3 regions of the Conexibacter sp. JCM 18997 genome follow, and region 1 is predicted to be linked to each of the others. Evidence: riboswitches for the same ligand, from Rfam matches in the RefSeq annotation. Region 1 holds a riboswitch; each other region holds the start of a gene.
The links. Region 1 has a riboswitch for cyclic di-AMP ahead of ACZ5UI_RS06220 (septal ring lytic transglycosylase RlpA family protein). Riboswitches for the same ligand answer to the same signal wherever they lie in the genome.
Positions count from the first base shown of each region.

Region 2: linked by a shared signal. The riboswitch ahead of ACZ5UI_RS13660 (hypothetical protein) and the one ahead of ACZ5UI_RS06220 (septal ring lytic transglycosylase RlpA family protein) in region 1 are both predicted to bind cyclic di-AMP.
Region 3: linked by a shared signal. The riboswitch ahead of ACZ5UI_RS25960 (peptidoglycan-binding domain-containing protein) and the one ahead of ACZ5UI_RS06220 (septal ring lytic transglycosylase RlpA family protein) in region 1 are both predicted to bind cyclic di-AMP.

Region 1 covers NZ_AP043885.1:1,193,955-1,198,274, forward strand. Annotated here, with positions in the region: gene ACZ5UI_RS06210 (RNA polymerase sigma factor) at 1-321, shown strand, start outside; gene ACZ5UI_RS06215 (amidohydrolase family protein) at 332-1,501, shown strand; cyclic di-AMP (ydaO/yuaA leader) riboswitch at 1,584-1,740, shown strand; gene ACZ5UI_RS06220 (septal ring lytic transglycosylase RlpA family protein) at 1,776-2,708, shown strand; gene dinB (DNA polymerase IV) at 2,749-3,798, shown strand; gene ACZ5UI_RS06230 (FG-GAP-like repeat-containing protein) at 3,806-4,320, opposite strand, start outside.
Region 2 covers NZ_AP043885.1:2,685,373-2,689,692, reverse strand. Annotated here, with positions in the region: gene ACZ5UI_RS13675 (LLM class flavin-dependent oxidoreductase) at 1-957, opposite strand, end outside; gene ACZ5UI_RS13670 (hypothetical protein) at 957-1,280, opposite strand; gene ACZ5UI_RS13665 (cell wall-binding repeat-containing protein) at 1,277-2,503, opposite strand; cyclic di-AMP (ydaO/yuaA leader) riboswitch at 2,576-2,716, shown strand; gene ACZ5UI_RS13660 (hypothetical protein) at 2,775-3,389, shown strand; gene ACZ5UI_RS13655 (PspA/IM30 family protein) at 3,457-4,206, shown strand; gene pspAA (PspA-associated protein PspAA) at 4,203-4,320, shown strand, end outside.
Region 3 covers NZ_AP043885.1:5,177,928-5,182,247, forward strand. Annotated here, with positions in the region: gene ACZ5UI_RS25955 (ABC transporter ATP-binding protein) at 1-1,638, opposite strand, end outside; cyclic di-AMP (ydaO/yuaA leader) riboswitch at 1,737-1,900, shown strand; gene ACZ5UI_RS25960 (peptidoglycan-binding domain-containing protein) at 2,026-2,790, shown strand; gene ACZ5UI_RS25965 (thiol-disulfide oxidoreductase DCC family protein) at 2,901-3,293, shown strand; partial or broken gene ACZ5UI_RS25970 (aromatic ring-hydroxylating dioxygenase subunit alpha) at 3,358-4,320, shown strand, end outside.

The DNA.
Region 1 (4,320 bases):
GAGGGGCAGGCCGCCGGCCGGGCCAGCGACCGCGTGCGCGATCTGGTCGCCGTCGAGAGCCCTGGGCGCGATCACGACAGCCGGCCCGACGCGATCCTGGCCCGCTCCGAGGCGCGTGCGGACGTGCGCGGCGCCCTGCGCGAGCTGCCCGGCGCCCAGCGCGAGGCGCTCGTGCTCGCCTACTGGGGTGGGCTGACCGCCGACGAGATCGCCCGGCGCACCGGTACGCCGCTGGGGACGGCCAAGAGCCGCATCCGCCTGGGCCTGGAGCGCATGCGCGGCGCGCTGACCGAGACCGGGCCCGAGGTGCAGGCCGCGTAAGCTCCCGCTGGTGCAGATCCCAGGCGCGCCGTACGACGACATCCTGGTCGGCCACCTGGAGGCGGCGCGGGCGATCCTGCCGGCCGACACGCCCTGGATGGACGCCCACACGCACACGGGCTCCAACGACCCGGACGGCGTCACGGCGAGCGCCGAGGAGCTGATGGCCGGTCTGGACCGCGCCGGCGTCCAGCGCTCGATCGTCTTCACCACCGCCGAGCCCGACGGCTACCCGCCCGCCAACGATCGCGTGTTGGCCGAAGCGGACGCGTCGGGCGGGCGCCTCGTGCCGTTCGCGCGCATCGACCCCAACGCCGGCGACCCGCTGCCGGAGGCGCGCCGCACGCTCGCGCTGGGCGCGCGCGGCTTCAAGCTGCACCCGCGCTCGGACGCGTTCGTCATGTCGCACCCGTCGGTCGAGGCGCTGGTCGGGCTGGCCGACGCCGAGCACCTGCCCGTCCTGGTGCACGCCGGTCGCGGTATCCCGGCGCTGGGGGAGGACCTGGTCGCGCTGGCCCGGCGCTACCCGGGCGCCTCGTTCATCCTGGCCCACGCCGGGATCAGCGACCTCGGGCTCGTCGCGCCCGCGGCCAACGAGCTCTCCAACCTCTTCTTCGACACCTCGTGGTGGCTGGTCTCCGATCTGCTCACGCTGTACGAGACCGTCGATCCGTCCCGGATCCTGTTCGCCTCCGACATGCCCTACGGCTCGGGCCGCTTCGCCGCCCTGGCCTTCCTGCGCTGTGCGATCGAAGTGGGCTACGGGCCGGACGTCCTGGCCGCGATCGCCGGCGGCAACGTCGAGCGCCTGCTGGCCGGCGAGCCGTCCGCCGACCTCGGTGGCCCGCCCGGCAAGGGTGCGTTGGGGCCGCGCTGGCTGGCCGGCGAGCGCGCGGTCGCCTACGCGGCCATCGCGGTGCAGCTGCGCTTCCGCGGAGGCGACGCCACCGAAGCGCTGGCGCTCGGCCGTCTGGCCTGTCAGATCCCCACCGGCGGCATGGACGACGATCACGAGGAGGCGCTGCTGCGGGCGATCGACGTCCTCCTGGAGGCCGCGCAGGAGCTGCCGCCGTCGCCCGCCACCGGCGAGCTCTCGCCCACCCGGGTGGGGGAGGCCTCGTCGATGCTCGCCGCTCAGCTGCTGGCCGGCACGCCGCGCGTTCCGCTCACGCGCCTGTAGCGCAAGCGCCCGTGCAGCGGGGTGTGACGTCGGGCACACAAGTGCTTCGAACGCGCGTTCGACGGATACCTTGGGGGGCGTTGTTTCCAGCAGGCCGAGTCGCCGTGGCCCATCCATGGCGAGCGGGGGACCCACTCGTCGAGACCGTTCTCGGCACGGGGCGAATCGTGGGCTGATGCCCACATAGCGCGGACGCGCGAGCCCGACAGCTGACCTCGTAGGCCCGCAGTCATGAAGGAGGACCTCCTTGAGGCCGCACATCCTGCTGCGCGCCGTGCCTGCCGCTGTTGCGGTCGGGGCGCTCGGCATCGTCGTTCCCAACGCCGCGGGCGCGCCCGCATCAGATCTGAGCAGCCCGGCCATCCAGGCCGCGGTCAAGGACGCGTCGCTGCGTCCCGGACAGCCGATCGTCGTCTCGGGCCGCCTGGCCTCGGGCCAGGCCGACGCGCCCGTGCGTCTGGAGATCCTGCCCGCCGGCGCCACCACGTGGACGAAGCTGACCGACGGGACCACCGGTCCCGGCGGCGCGTTCGCGCTGCGGGCCCACCCGCGCCGCTCGGGCGCCGTGCGCGTCGTGCAGGCCGGCGTCGCCCAGGCGGCCGGAGCCGATGTTGCTGCGGTGCCCGCCAGCGCGCAGCGACGAGTATCCGTCGGCGCGCGCCTGGTCACCCATGGCGTGCGCCGCAACGTGACCGCCGGGCGCAAGACGCTCGTGCGCGGCGCGGTCGCCAACGGCGGCAGCGGCCGCACCGTGGCGCTGCAGTTCCGGGGCAGGCACGGCTGGTTCACCGTCGATCGCGACCGCACCGACGGCCAGGGCCGCTTCCGCCTGGACCAGCGCCTGGCCTCGGCGACGAGCTCGGCCGCGCGCCTGCGCTTCGCCGGCGATGCCGCCAACGCGACCACGACCAAGCGCATCGGCCAGGTGGCCGGCTTCCGTTCGGCGCTGGCCTCGTGGTACGGCCCCGGCCTGTACGGCAACAACCTCGGTTGTGGCGGAACGCTGACCACGGGCACCGTCGGCGTGGCCAACAAGACGCTGCCGTGCGGCACGAAGCTCACGCTGCGCTACCGCGGGCACGTGGTCAAGGCCAGCGTCATCGACCGCGGGCCCTACGTGGGCGCGCGCGAGTTCGACCTGACCGCCGCGACCGCCGCCAAGCTGCACTTCGGCTCGGTCGGGACGGTCCAGGTCTCGATGCGGTAGGAACGTGTGTTCGTCGGCCCCGGGGCGTACCGTTTCCCGGGTGCCGACGATCGCCCATCTCGACATGGACGCGTTCTACGTGTCCGTCGAGCTGCTGCGCCGCCCGGAGCTGCGTGGCCAGCCGGTGGTCGTCTCGGGCACCGGGCCGCGGGCGGTGATCACCACCGCCAGCTACGAGGCGCGCAAGTTCGGGGTGGGTTCCGCCATCCCGGCGTCCCGCGCCCGCCGCCTGTGTCCGCAGGCGATCTTCATCCCGCCCGACTTCGAGGCCTACCGCGCCGTCTCCAAGCAGGTGATGGGCGTGCTGCGCGAGCAGATCGAGCGGGTCGAGGTCGTCGGCCTCGACGAGGCCTATCTGGATCTGTCGGACCTGCAGCGTCCGCGCGCGGCGATGCGCCGCGTCGTCGCGCAGATTCGCGAGCGCACCGGGTTGACCGCGTCGGTCGGCATCGGGCCCAACAAGCTGGTGGCCAAGGTCTGCTCGGACGCGGAGAAGCCGGCCGGGTTCGTGGCGCTGTCGCGCGAGCAGGCCTGCGCGCGTTTCGCCACCGCGCGCCCAGGCCTGGTGCCGGGCATCGGACCCAAGACCGTCGAGCGCCTGCGCGAGCTGGGCATCGAGACGCTGGGCGCGCTGGCCGCCGCCGACGAGGCGATGCTGCAGCAGCGCTTCGGCACCAACCACGGCCGCGACCTGCTGGCCCGGGCCCAGTTCCACGGCTCGACCACGCTGACGCTGACGCGTGTGGCGGTGTCGGAGTCGCGCGAGACGACGTTCCCCGAGGACGTCGCAGACCGCGCGCAGCTCGAGACGGTGCTGGGCGAGCTGAGCGAGAAGCTGTGCCGCGGCCTGAAGCGCCCCGGCCGCACGATCGCCATCAAGGTCCGCCTCGACGACTGGACCACCGTGACCCGGGCCCGCACCGTCTCCGAGCCGACGACCGACCACGAGGTGGTCTTCGCCGTCGCCCGCGAGCTCTTCCGCGCCTACGACCCCGCGCGGCCCGTGCGCCTGCTCGGCGTCCGCGTGGCCGGCTTCGACGCCCCGAGCGTGCCCGAGGTCGACACCGGCCAGCTGGCGCTGCCGGTGTAGCGCGCGGTCACGGTGTGATCACCTGACTGAGGGAGCTCGACGTGCTCCCGAGCATGCTCGCGCTTCCGGTGTAGATCGCGGTGATCACGTGTGTTCCCGCGCTGAGCGTCTTGAGCGACAGTCGTGTCGCGCCACCCGAGAGGTTCGCCGTCTTCAGGACCGTGCTGCCCTCGCGAAACGTGAGGCTCCCGGTCGGCGTCCCAACACCGGGAGCGAGCGGCGCGACCGTGGCGGTGATGTAGCCGGTTTGGCTGAGGACCGACGGATTGGCGTCAGAGACCAGCGTGGTCTGGGTCGACGCCTGCTGCACCGTCTGGGCCAGGGCGCTCGACGTGCTCGGCGCCTTGGTCGTGTTGCCGTTGTACGTGGCCGTGATCGAATGGGCTCCGGCAGCGAGCGACGCCAGCGTGAGCTTCGCCTTGCCTCCCGCGCCTACGTTGATCGTGGCCAGCGTGGTCGAGCCATCTTTGAAGGTGACGTTTCCGGTCGCGACGCCGGCACCTGGGGCGACAGTCGAAACGG
Region 2 (4,320 bases), 1.5 Mb from region 1:
CTCGATCAGCGCGGGCCGGTCGCCACAGGGCATGGCGATCAGCGACGTCGCGCCCGCGGCCTCGTACTCGGCCAGCCGCGCGGCCAGGTCGCCGGGCCGGCAGGCGATCGCGGCGGCGTCGACGAGCTCGTCGGTCAGCGCGGCCGCGGCGGCGGGGATGTCGCGCTCCAGCCAGCGCGCCTGGGCCGTGCGGGCGGCGTCGCCGTGGCCGTAGCGCTCGGCCACCTCGACGTAGAAGTTCTTCTCGGGTGCGCCCATGGCCCCGAAGTAGAACGCCAGGAAGGGACGGACCGCGTCGCGCGCTGCGGCGATGTCGTCGTCGACCGACACCGGCAGGCAGGCGGCGATGTCGAACGGCCGGTCGCGCGGCGGGTCGATCTCCCCGAGCATCGCCTTCTCGATCACGAACGGCAGCCAGCCGTCGGCGATCTCGGCGGTCAGCGCGATCGACTTGGGACCGGTCGCGCCCAGGTAGATCGGCAGGTGGTCCTGGACCGGCTTGGTCAGCAGCTTCAGCGGCTTGCCCAGGCCCGTGACGACGCCGTCCTCCATGGGGGCTTGGATGCGCTGGCGGTCCAGCGCCCGGCGCACGATGTCGACGTACTCCCGTGTGCGTGCCAGGCCGCGCCCGAACGGCACGCCGTACCAGCCCTCGGACACCTGCGGGCCGCTCAGCCCGAGCCCGAGGCGGAAGCGCCCGTCGGAGATCACGTCGAGCGAGGCGGCGGCCATCGCGGTCGCCGTCGGCTTGCGCGCGGGGATCTGCATCAGGCCGGAGCCCAGCCCGATGCGCGACGTCTTGCCGGCCAGCAGCCCGAGCACGGAGACGGCGTCCTGGCCCCAGGCCTCGGCCACCCACAGCGAGTCCAGGCCCCGCTCGTCGGCCAGGACCGCGAGCTCGACCTGCTCAGCCGGCGTGAACCAGGGCCAGTAGCCCAGGAAGACGCCGAGGCGCACTACGCCGCGGGGGCGGCGGGCGCCGGCGCGGGCAGCTCGCCGGGCACGACGTCCTCGGAGTTGGACTTCAGCGTCCGCTGTCCGGGTTGTGCGTGCGTGCCGCGCTGCTCGCCCGTGTAGCCCAGGCGCACGAGGCGCTGGATCTCGCGCTCGCCCTCGATGCGCGCGGGGTGATCGGCGGGCAGCGGCGCGATCAGCTTGGCGATGCGATTGCGCAGCTGCAGCGCGAAGTGGGGGGTGGACGCGCCCATCAGCTGGCGCACGTCCTCGACCGTGACCTGGTGGGTCGGGTCGACGCGGTCTGGATGCTCGAATTCGCTCATGGGGATTCGTCGTTCACCGGGGAGATCTCGAGGAGGGCGTCGATTCGGGACTGAGCGTCCAAGCTGATCGCCCGCTCATCCCCGATGAGCCAGCCGTGATTGTAGACCCCGCGGACCGGATCGGAGTCGTAGCCCGGCTGGATGTCGAGCAGGTACTGGACCACGTCGTCGGGCAGCGAGCCGTCGTCGGCGGTCAGCAGCAGCGGTCCGTACGAGCCCGCCGAGGACAGCGGCGCGGCCGCGCCGGCGACGGCGGGCTGCGTCGGGTTGGCGAACACCAGGCCGTGGCCCGGATCGGTGACGCCCCAGCCGAACGCGCCGTCGGAGTAGCGCGCGAAGGCGATCGCGGTGCCCTGCGGCGTCTCGCCGTCGATGCGCGTCGTCGTGCCGATCTTGTCGAGCTGGTCGATCACCTTGTCGGAGACCGCCGTGTCGGGACCGAGCACGAAGATGCGCGGGCGCTCGTGCGTCTTGATGGCCGTCGCGGTGGCGGCGGGCAGCTCGTCGCGCGCGGTGAACAGGATGGGATCCCCGGACTTGGCCGCCCAGGCGGCGGCGGGCATCGCGTAGCTCGGCGCGTCGGCGCCGACCACCACGACGGCCTTGCTCGGCTCGCCGCGTGCGGTCGTCGCGATCCGGTCGATGGCCGCGGCCAGCTCGAACGGGTCCTTGCCGTTGACCGCGGTCGTGCGGTTGCCCGTGGCGGGAACGTCGCCCACCTTGATGACCTGCGCGCCGCCGAGCACGCCGGAGCCGGCGGGCGCCAGGCGCTTGAGGGCGTCCTTGGTGGCCTGGGGGAGCTCCTCGCCGTCGGCCAGCAGGATCGGCGCGCGCACCGGTCGCGCGACCAGCGCGGAGGCGGCGACCGCGGCGCGCCAGTCGTCGGCCTGCACCAGCGACACGGCGGGCGGGCGGCTGGTGGGGCCGGTCGACGGCCACACCGCCTGGGCCACGCCGGCGGCGTCGGCGATCGCGTCAGCGCCGCCCACGCGGGTGGTGTTCTTCGTCGCGAAGGCCGGGAAGCCGAGCGCGCTGCCGGCCGCCTCGTCGCCGGCCGCGGCGCCGACCGAGGGCGACGCGGGCGGGCTGGTGGGCGATCCGCCGTCCGGGCTGCCGTCCTTGCCGCACCCCGTGGAGGCGGCGGTGGCGACCACAAGGGTGAGCGCCAACGCGCCACGGAGGTTCAGGAAGCGACCCATCAGGTCGATGACGGTATCGAGCAAGGCCGCGCCAGGATGACGTTCCGCGCGGTACCCATAATCGTGGTGCAACAAACCGTGCGACCTGCTACGGTGCCGCGATCAACGCCGAGTTCTCAGCATGACGCTGGGGACCGGGGGACCCAGGTTGTTTGGGGTGAGTCTCCGAAAGGAGAGGCGCCGGCTCTTTCCGCGCTAACCCGTCAGCTAACCCCGGAGGCATACGAAAGAGGTAGCTGTGCGGGCATTTGCCCTTGTGACGACGATCGTTGCTTCGCTTCTGGCCATCCTGGCCGTGGCGATTCCGGCCTCCGCCGCCCCCAAGGGCACCACCGCAGGCGCAGCAGCGGCTCCTTCGACGGACCCGGCCCCGGCCGACCCGTCGACCACCCCGACCACGGGCACGACGACGCCCACGGTGCCGACCACGCCCACCACCACGGGCGGCGGCGCGACCTTCGGGGTCGATCCCAACCAGACGCCGGACATGCCCGACGCCACGATCCTCGCCGGCAAGGCCTACCCGCCCGTCGACGCGCCGATCGAGGTCAAGGAAGCGATCTGGGCCGCGAACGAGATCGTCGGCAAGCCGTACAAGTACGGCGGCGGCCACGCCCGCGTGAAGGACAGCGGCTACGACTGCTCGGGCACCGTGTCCTACGCGCTGCTGGGCGGCGGCCTGCTGGACGGCACGCCGCTGGACTCCTCGTCCTTCATGAAGTGGGGCGACGCGGGCCTGGGCGACTGGGTGACCGTCTACACCAACCCGGGGCACGCGTTCGTCGTGATCGCCGGGCTGCGCCTCGACACCAGCGCCGCGGGCGACCCGGCCGGCAACTCCGGCCCGCAGTGGCGCCCGGTCCTGCGCAACACCAAGGGCTTCAAGGCCCGCCACCCGGTCGGTTTCTAAGCCTCAGCTTTACGTGCGTCGGTAGGCTGGGCGACCAGCACCCACGACGCGCGGACAGGAGGCAGTGATGCCCGGCACCAGTGGCCGCTTCACGACCATCATCAAGGCGAAGATCAGCAAGATGCTCGACCGGGCCGAAGACCCGGGCGAGACGCTCGATTACAGCTACCAGAAGCAGCTCGAGCTGCTGCAGAACGTCAAGAAGGGCATCGCTGAGGTCGTCACCTCCAAGAAGCGACTGCAGATGCAGGCCGACAAGCTCCAGCAGTCGGTCGTCAAGCTCGACACGCAGGCCCGCCAGGCGCTGTCGGCCGGCAACGAGGAGCTCGCGCGCACCGCGCTCGAGCGCAAGACGCTGGCCCAGAACGAGCTGCAGTCGCTCGACGCCCAGGTCACCGAGCTCGAGGGCGAGCAGCAGAAGCTGATCGCGTCCGAGCAGAAGCTGCGCACGAAGATCGAGTCCTTCCGCACGAAGAAGGAAGTCGTCAAGGCGCAGTACTCCGCCGCCGAGGCGCGGGTGCAGATCTCCGAGGCCGCCACCGGTGTGGGCGAGGAGATGGCCGACGTCGGCCTGGCCATGCAGCGCGCGCTGGACAAGACCGAGGACATGCGCGCACGGGCCAACGCCGTCGAGGAGCTCGAGGCGGCCGGCACGTTCGAGGACCTGACCGCCCTCGGGCCCGGCCAGGACGACATCGACCGCCAGCTGGCGGAGCTGACCAGCGGCACCCAGGTCGATGACGAGCTGGCCAAGATGAAGGCCGAGCTGAGCGGCGGTGCCCCGGCGTCCCCGCAGATCGAAGAGGGCAAGGCGTGATCGTCCGGATCTCCACCGAGGGCCAGTACGAGCTGCCCGAGGGGATTCACGACGAGCTCAACGAGATCGACAACCGTGTCGTCGCCGCCGTCGCGGCCGACGACCTGTCGGCCT
Region 3 (4,320 bases), 1.3 Mb from region 1:
CAGCTCCTCGTGCGTCCCGCGTTCGACGATCTCGCCCGCGTCGAGCACGACGATCTGGTCGGCGTGGCGGACGGTGGAGAGGCGGTGGGCGATGGCGATCGTCGTGCGGCCGGCGGAGAGATCGTCGAGGGCCTCCTGGACGAAGCGCTCGGTCTCGGTGTCCAGCGCCGAGGTGGCCTCGTCGAGCACGAGCACCGGCGGGTTGCGCAGGACGGTGCGGGCGATCGCGATGCGCTGCTTCTCGCCGCCGCTGAAGCGGTAGCCGCGCTCGCCGACCACGGTGTCGTAGCCGTCGGGCAGGCCGGCGATCAGGTCGTGGATGCGGGCGGCCTTGGCCGCGGCGACGAGCTCCTCGTCGGTCGCCTCGGGCCGGGCGAAGCGCAGGTTGTCGCCGATCGAGGCGTGGAAGAGGTACGTGTCCTGGGACACCAGCCCGACGGTGGCGGCCAGCGACTCCTGCGTCGCGTCGCGGACGTCGACGCCGTCGATCGCCACCGAGCCGCGCTCGACGTCGTACAGGCGGGAGACGAGGTAGCCCATCGTCGTCTTGCCCGCGCCCGTCTCGCCCACGATGGCCAGCGTCGTCCCGGGGTCGACGTCGATCGACACGCCGGCCAGGGTCCAGGGCGCGTCCTCGCCGTAGCGGAACCACACGTCGTCGAAGCTCACGCGCCCGCCGCGGCCGTGCAGCTCGCGCGCGCCCGGCTGGATGTCCACGGGCAGATCGAGGTACTCGAAGATGCGATCGAACAGCGCCAGCGAGCTCTGCACGTCGACGCCGACCGACAGCAGCGACCCGATCGGGGAGAGCAGCCGGGTCTGCAGCGTGGTGAAGGCCACCACGGTGCCGATCGACACCGCGTCGGGGGACAGGCCGGCGAACAGGTAGATCAGGGCCGGCATCGCGGTGAACGAGATCTGGATTGTCGCCATCACCCAGCGACCGGCCATGCGCGAACGCACCTCGAGGTCGGCCAGGTTGCGCGACTCGCCGTCGAAGCGCTCGGCCAGCGCCCCGGTGCGGCCCATGGTCTTGCCCAGCAGGATGCCCGAGACCGACAGCGACTCCTCGATCAGCGTCGAGATGTCGGCCATCGACTCCTGGCGGCGGCGGGTGATCTTGCGCCGCTCGGCGCCGACCCGCCGCGACAGCCACACGAACAGCGGCAGCACGACGAGCGAGAAGCCGGCCAGCAGGGGATCGAGCAGGAACATCGCCACGATCGTGGCCAGCACCGTGGTGACGTTGGAGACGATCGAGGTGGCCGTCGAGGTGACGACCGACTGCACGCCGCCGATGTCGTTGGCGATGCGCGACTGCACCTCGCCCGTGCGGGTGCGCGTGAAGAAGGCGAGCGGCAGCCGCTGCAGATGGCGATAGACCTGGGTGCGCAGGTCGTGCATGACGGCCTGGCCGACCTGGGTCGACAACCACGTCTGCGCGACGCCGAGCGCGCCGGTGACCACGGCGATGGCGATCATTCCGCCGACCAACCAGGCCAGCAGCGTGGTGTCGCGGTCGGGGAGCGCCGTGTCGAGGATCGCGCGCAGGAGGAACGGCGAGACCATCGAAATCCCTGCAGACAGCACGATCAGCCCGAGAACGGCCGACAGGCGGCCGCGATAGGGGCGGAACAATCGCGCGATTCTCACAGGAGGCAGTCTAGCTAATAGTTGAACGGCTCAACTATTACGGGAAACAGACAGCGGGAGGGTTCGCTACAGTTCCCGCCGTCGAATGACCAAAGCCGAATGCCCGTCGTTTCCGCCGACGGGCAGCGGGGGAACCACTTGGCCGCCAATAGCGGCCCGGGGCGAATCACCGGCCGAGAGCCGGAGTAGCGCTGCTCTTTCTGCGCGAGCCCGTCAGCTAACCCCGCAGGCACTGGAAAGAGATAGGGGATCCCAGTAGTGCCTGACATACGACTTCCCGCGGTAGCCGTGTTCCTAACCACGGCTGCCGTGGCCGCTATACCGGCAACCGCATCGGCGTACACGTTCGGAGCGCGCACGCTCAAGCAGGGCATGTCGGGTAGCGACGTCAAGGTGGCGCAGAAGCTGTTGCGCCAGACCGGCGAGAGCCTCACCCCCGACGGTCAGTTCGGCCCGGCCACCAAGCGGGCCGTGTTGAGCTTCGAGCAGACCGCCGGCCTGACGCCCAACGGGCGGCTGGAGCCGACCGAGGCGCCCACGCTGCAGCAGGCCGCCGTCGACGGCGCCTCCGCGCGCCAGACCGATGCGGCGACCGACCCGACGACGGGCGCGGCCACGCCGACGTCGACGACGACGCCCACCACCACGGGCACGACGACGACGACCACGACGCCCGCCACCACGACCACGATGGGCGGCGCGACCACCCAGACGCCGGTCGGCATCCCGGGCGAGACCGCGATCCTCAACGCCGACGGCACCGCCACGGCGCCGGCCAGCGCCCCGCCCGCGGTCCAGGCGATCATCGCCGCCGGCAACGAGATCGCCTCCAAGCCGTACAAGTACGGCGGCGGTCACACGCTGAAGTGGAAGGACACCGGCTACGACTGCTCGGGCTCGGTCTCCTACGCGCTCCACGGCGCCGACCTGCTCGACTCGCCGCTGCCCTCGGGCAACTTCGAGACCTGGGGCGACGCCGGGCCCGGCCAGTGGGTCACCCTGTACGCCCGCGGCGACCACATGTACATGATCGTCGCCGGCCTGCGGTTCGACACCTCGGGCGCCAAGCCGTCGCGCTGGCAGACCGCCAAGCGCTCCAGCTCGGGCTTCACGGTCCGCCACCCCACGGGGCTCTAACCCCGCGTCGACATCTCGGTAGGTTGGGGCCCGGTGCGTCGCCGGGTCCCGATCACCGCAGTCCTGCGCGCCACCCGGGCGCCGATGCGCCCGGGCCACCTGACGCTGCGGTGATCGTCCTCTACGACGCCGACTGCGGCTTCTGCCGGTTCAGCGTCGCCCGCCTGCTGGCCTGGGACCGCCACCGACGCCTGCGGCCGGTGGCGATCCAGTCGCCCGAGGGGCAGGCGCTGCTGGAGCGCGGCGGCGTCCCCGCGCCCGAGCGCCTGCGCTCGGCGCACGTGGTCGACGACGCCGGGGTCGTGCACTCCGGGGGCGCCGCCACCGCGGTGATCGCGCGCGCGCTGCCCGCGGGCGCGCCGGTGGCCTGGCTGGCCGAGGCGCTGCCCGGCCCGGTCGACCGCGGCTATCGCTGGGTGGCCGACCACCGCACGGCGATCAGCCGCTGGGTGCCGTCGCGCTGGAAGCGCGCGGCCGCCGATCAGATCGCCCGTCGCGCCTGACGCGGTGCGTCGGGCCCGCCCGCGCGGGGTAGGTTCTCAGGAAGCCTGAGAGAGAGGAGAGGGCATGGGGTCCACCAACGGGTCCGTGGCGCCCGGCACGTTCGCGCTGCCGGAGTGGCCGCAGGACGCCTGGTACGCCGCCGCGTACGACGTCGAGCTCAAGCACGAGCTGCTGCCTCGGCGCATCGCGGGGCGCAACCTCGTGCTCTACCGGCGCACCGACGGGTCGCCGGTGGCGCTGGAGAACGCGTGCTGGCATCGCCTGCTGCCCCTGTCGGAGGGGCACCTCGAGGACGACGACGTCGTGTGCGGCTACCACGGCCTGATGTACAACGGCGAGGGCCGCTGCGTGTTCATGCCCTCCCAGGAGACGATCAACCCGGCCGCGCGCGTGCGCAGCTATCCGATCGTCGAGCGCCACCGCTTCGTGTGGGTGTGGACCGGGGACCCCGCGGCCGCCGATCCCGACCGCGTGCCCGACCTGCACTGGAACGACGATCCCGAGTGGGCGGGCGACGGCGCGCTGATCCACGTCGACTGCAGCTACAAGCTCGTGGTCGACAACCTCATGGACCTGACCCACGAGACGTTCGTGCACGGGTCGAGCATCGGCCACCGGTCGGTCGCCGAGGTGCCCTTCGAGGTCACCCACGGCCCGCGCTCGGTGACCGTGACGCGCTGGATGATCGACGTGCCGGCACCGCCGTTCTGGGCGATGCAGCTGGGGTGGAAGCTGGGGCACGCGCCGGAGGGCAACGTCGACCGCTGGCAGATCGTCCACTACGAGCCGCCCAGCACGATCGCCATCGACGTCGGGGTCGCCCCGACCGGCACCGGCGCGCCGGAGGGCGACCGCTCCCAGGGCGTCAACGGGTTCGTGCTCAACACGATGACCCCGGAGAACGCGGGCAGCTGCCACTACTTCTGGGCGTTCGCGCGCAACTACAGCCTCGAGGACCAGCGCATCACCACGCTGCTGCGCGACGGCGTCGCGGGCGTCTTCGGCGAGGACGAGATCGTGCTCAAC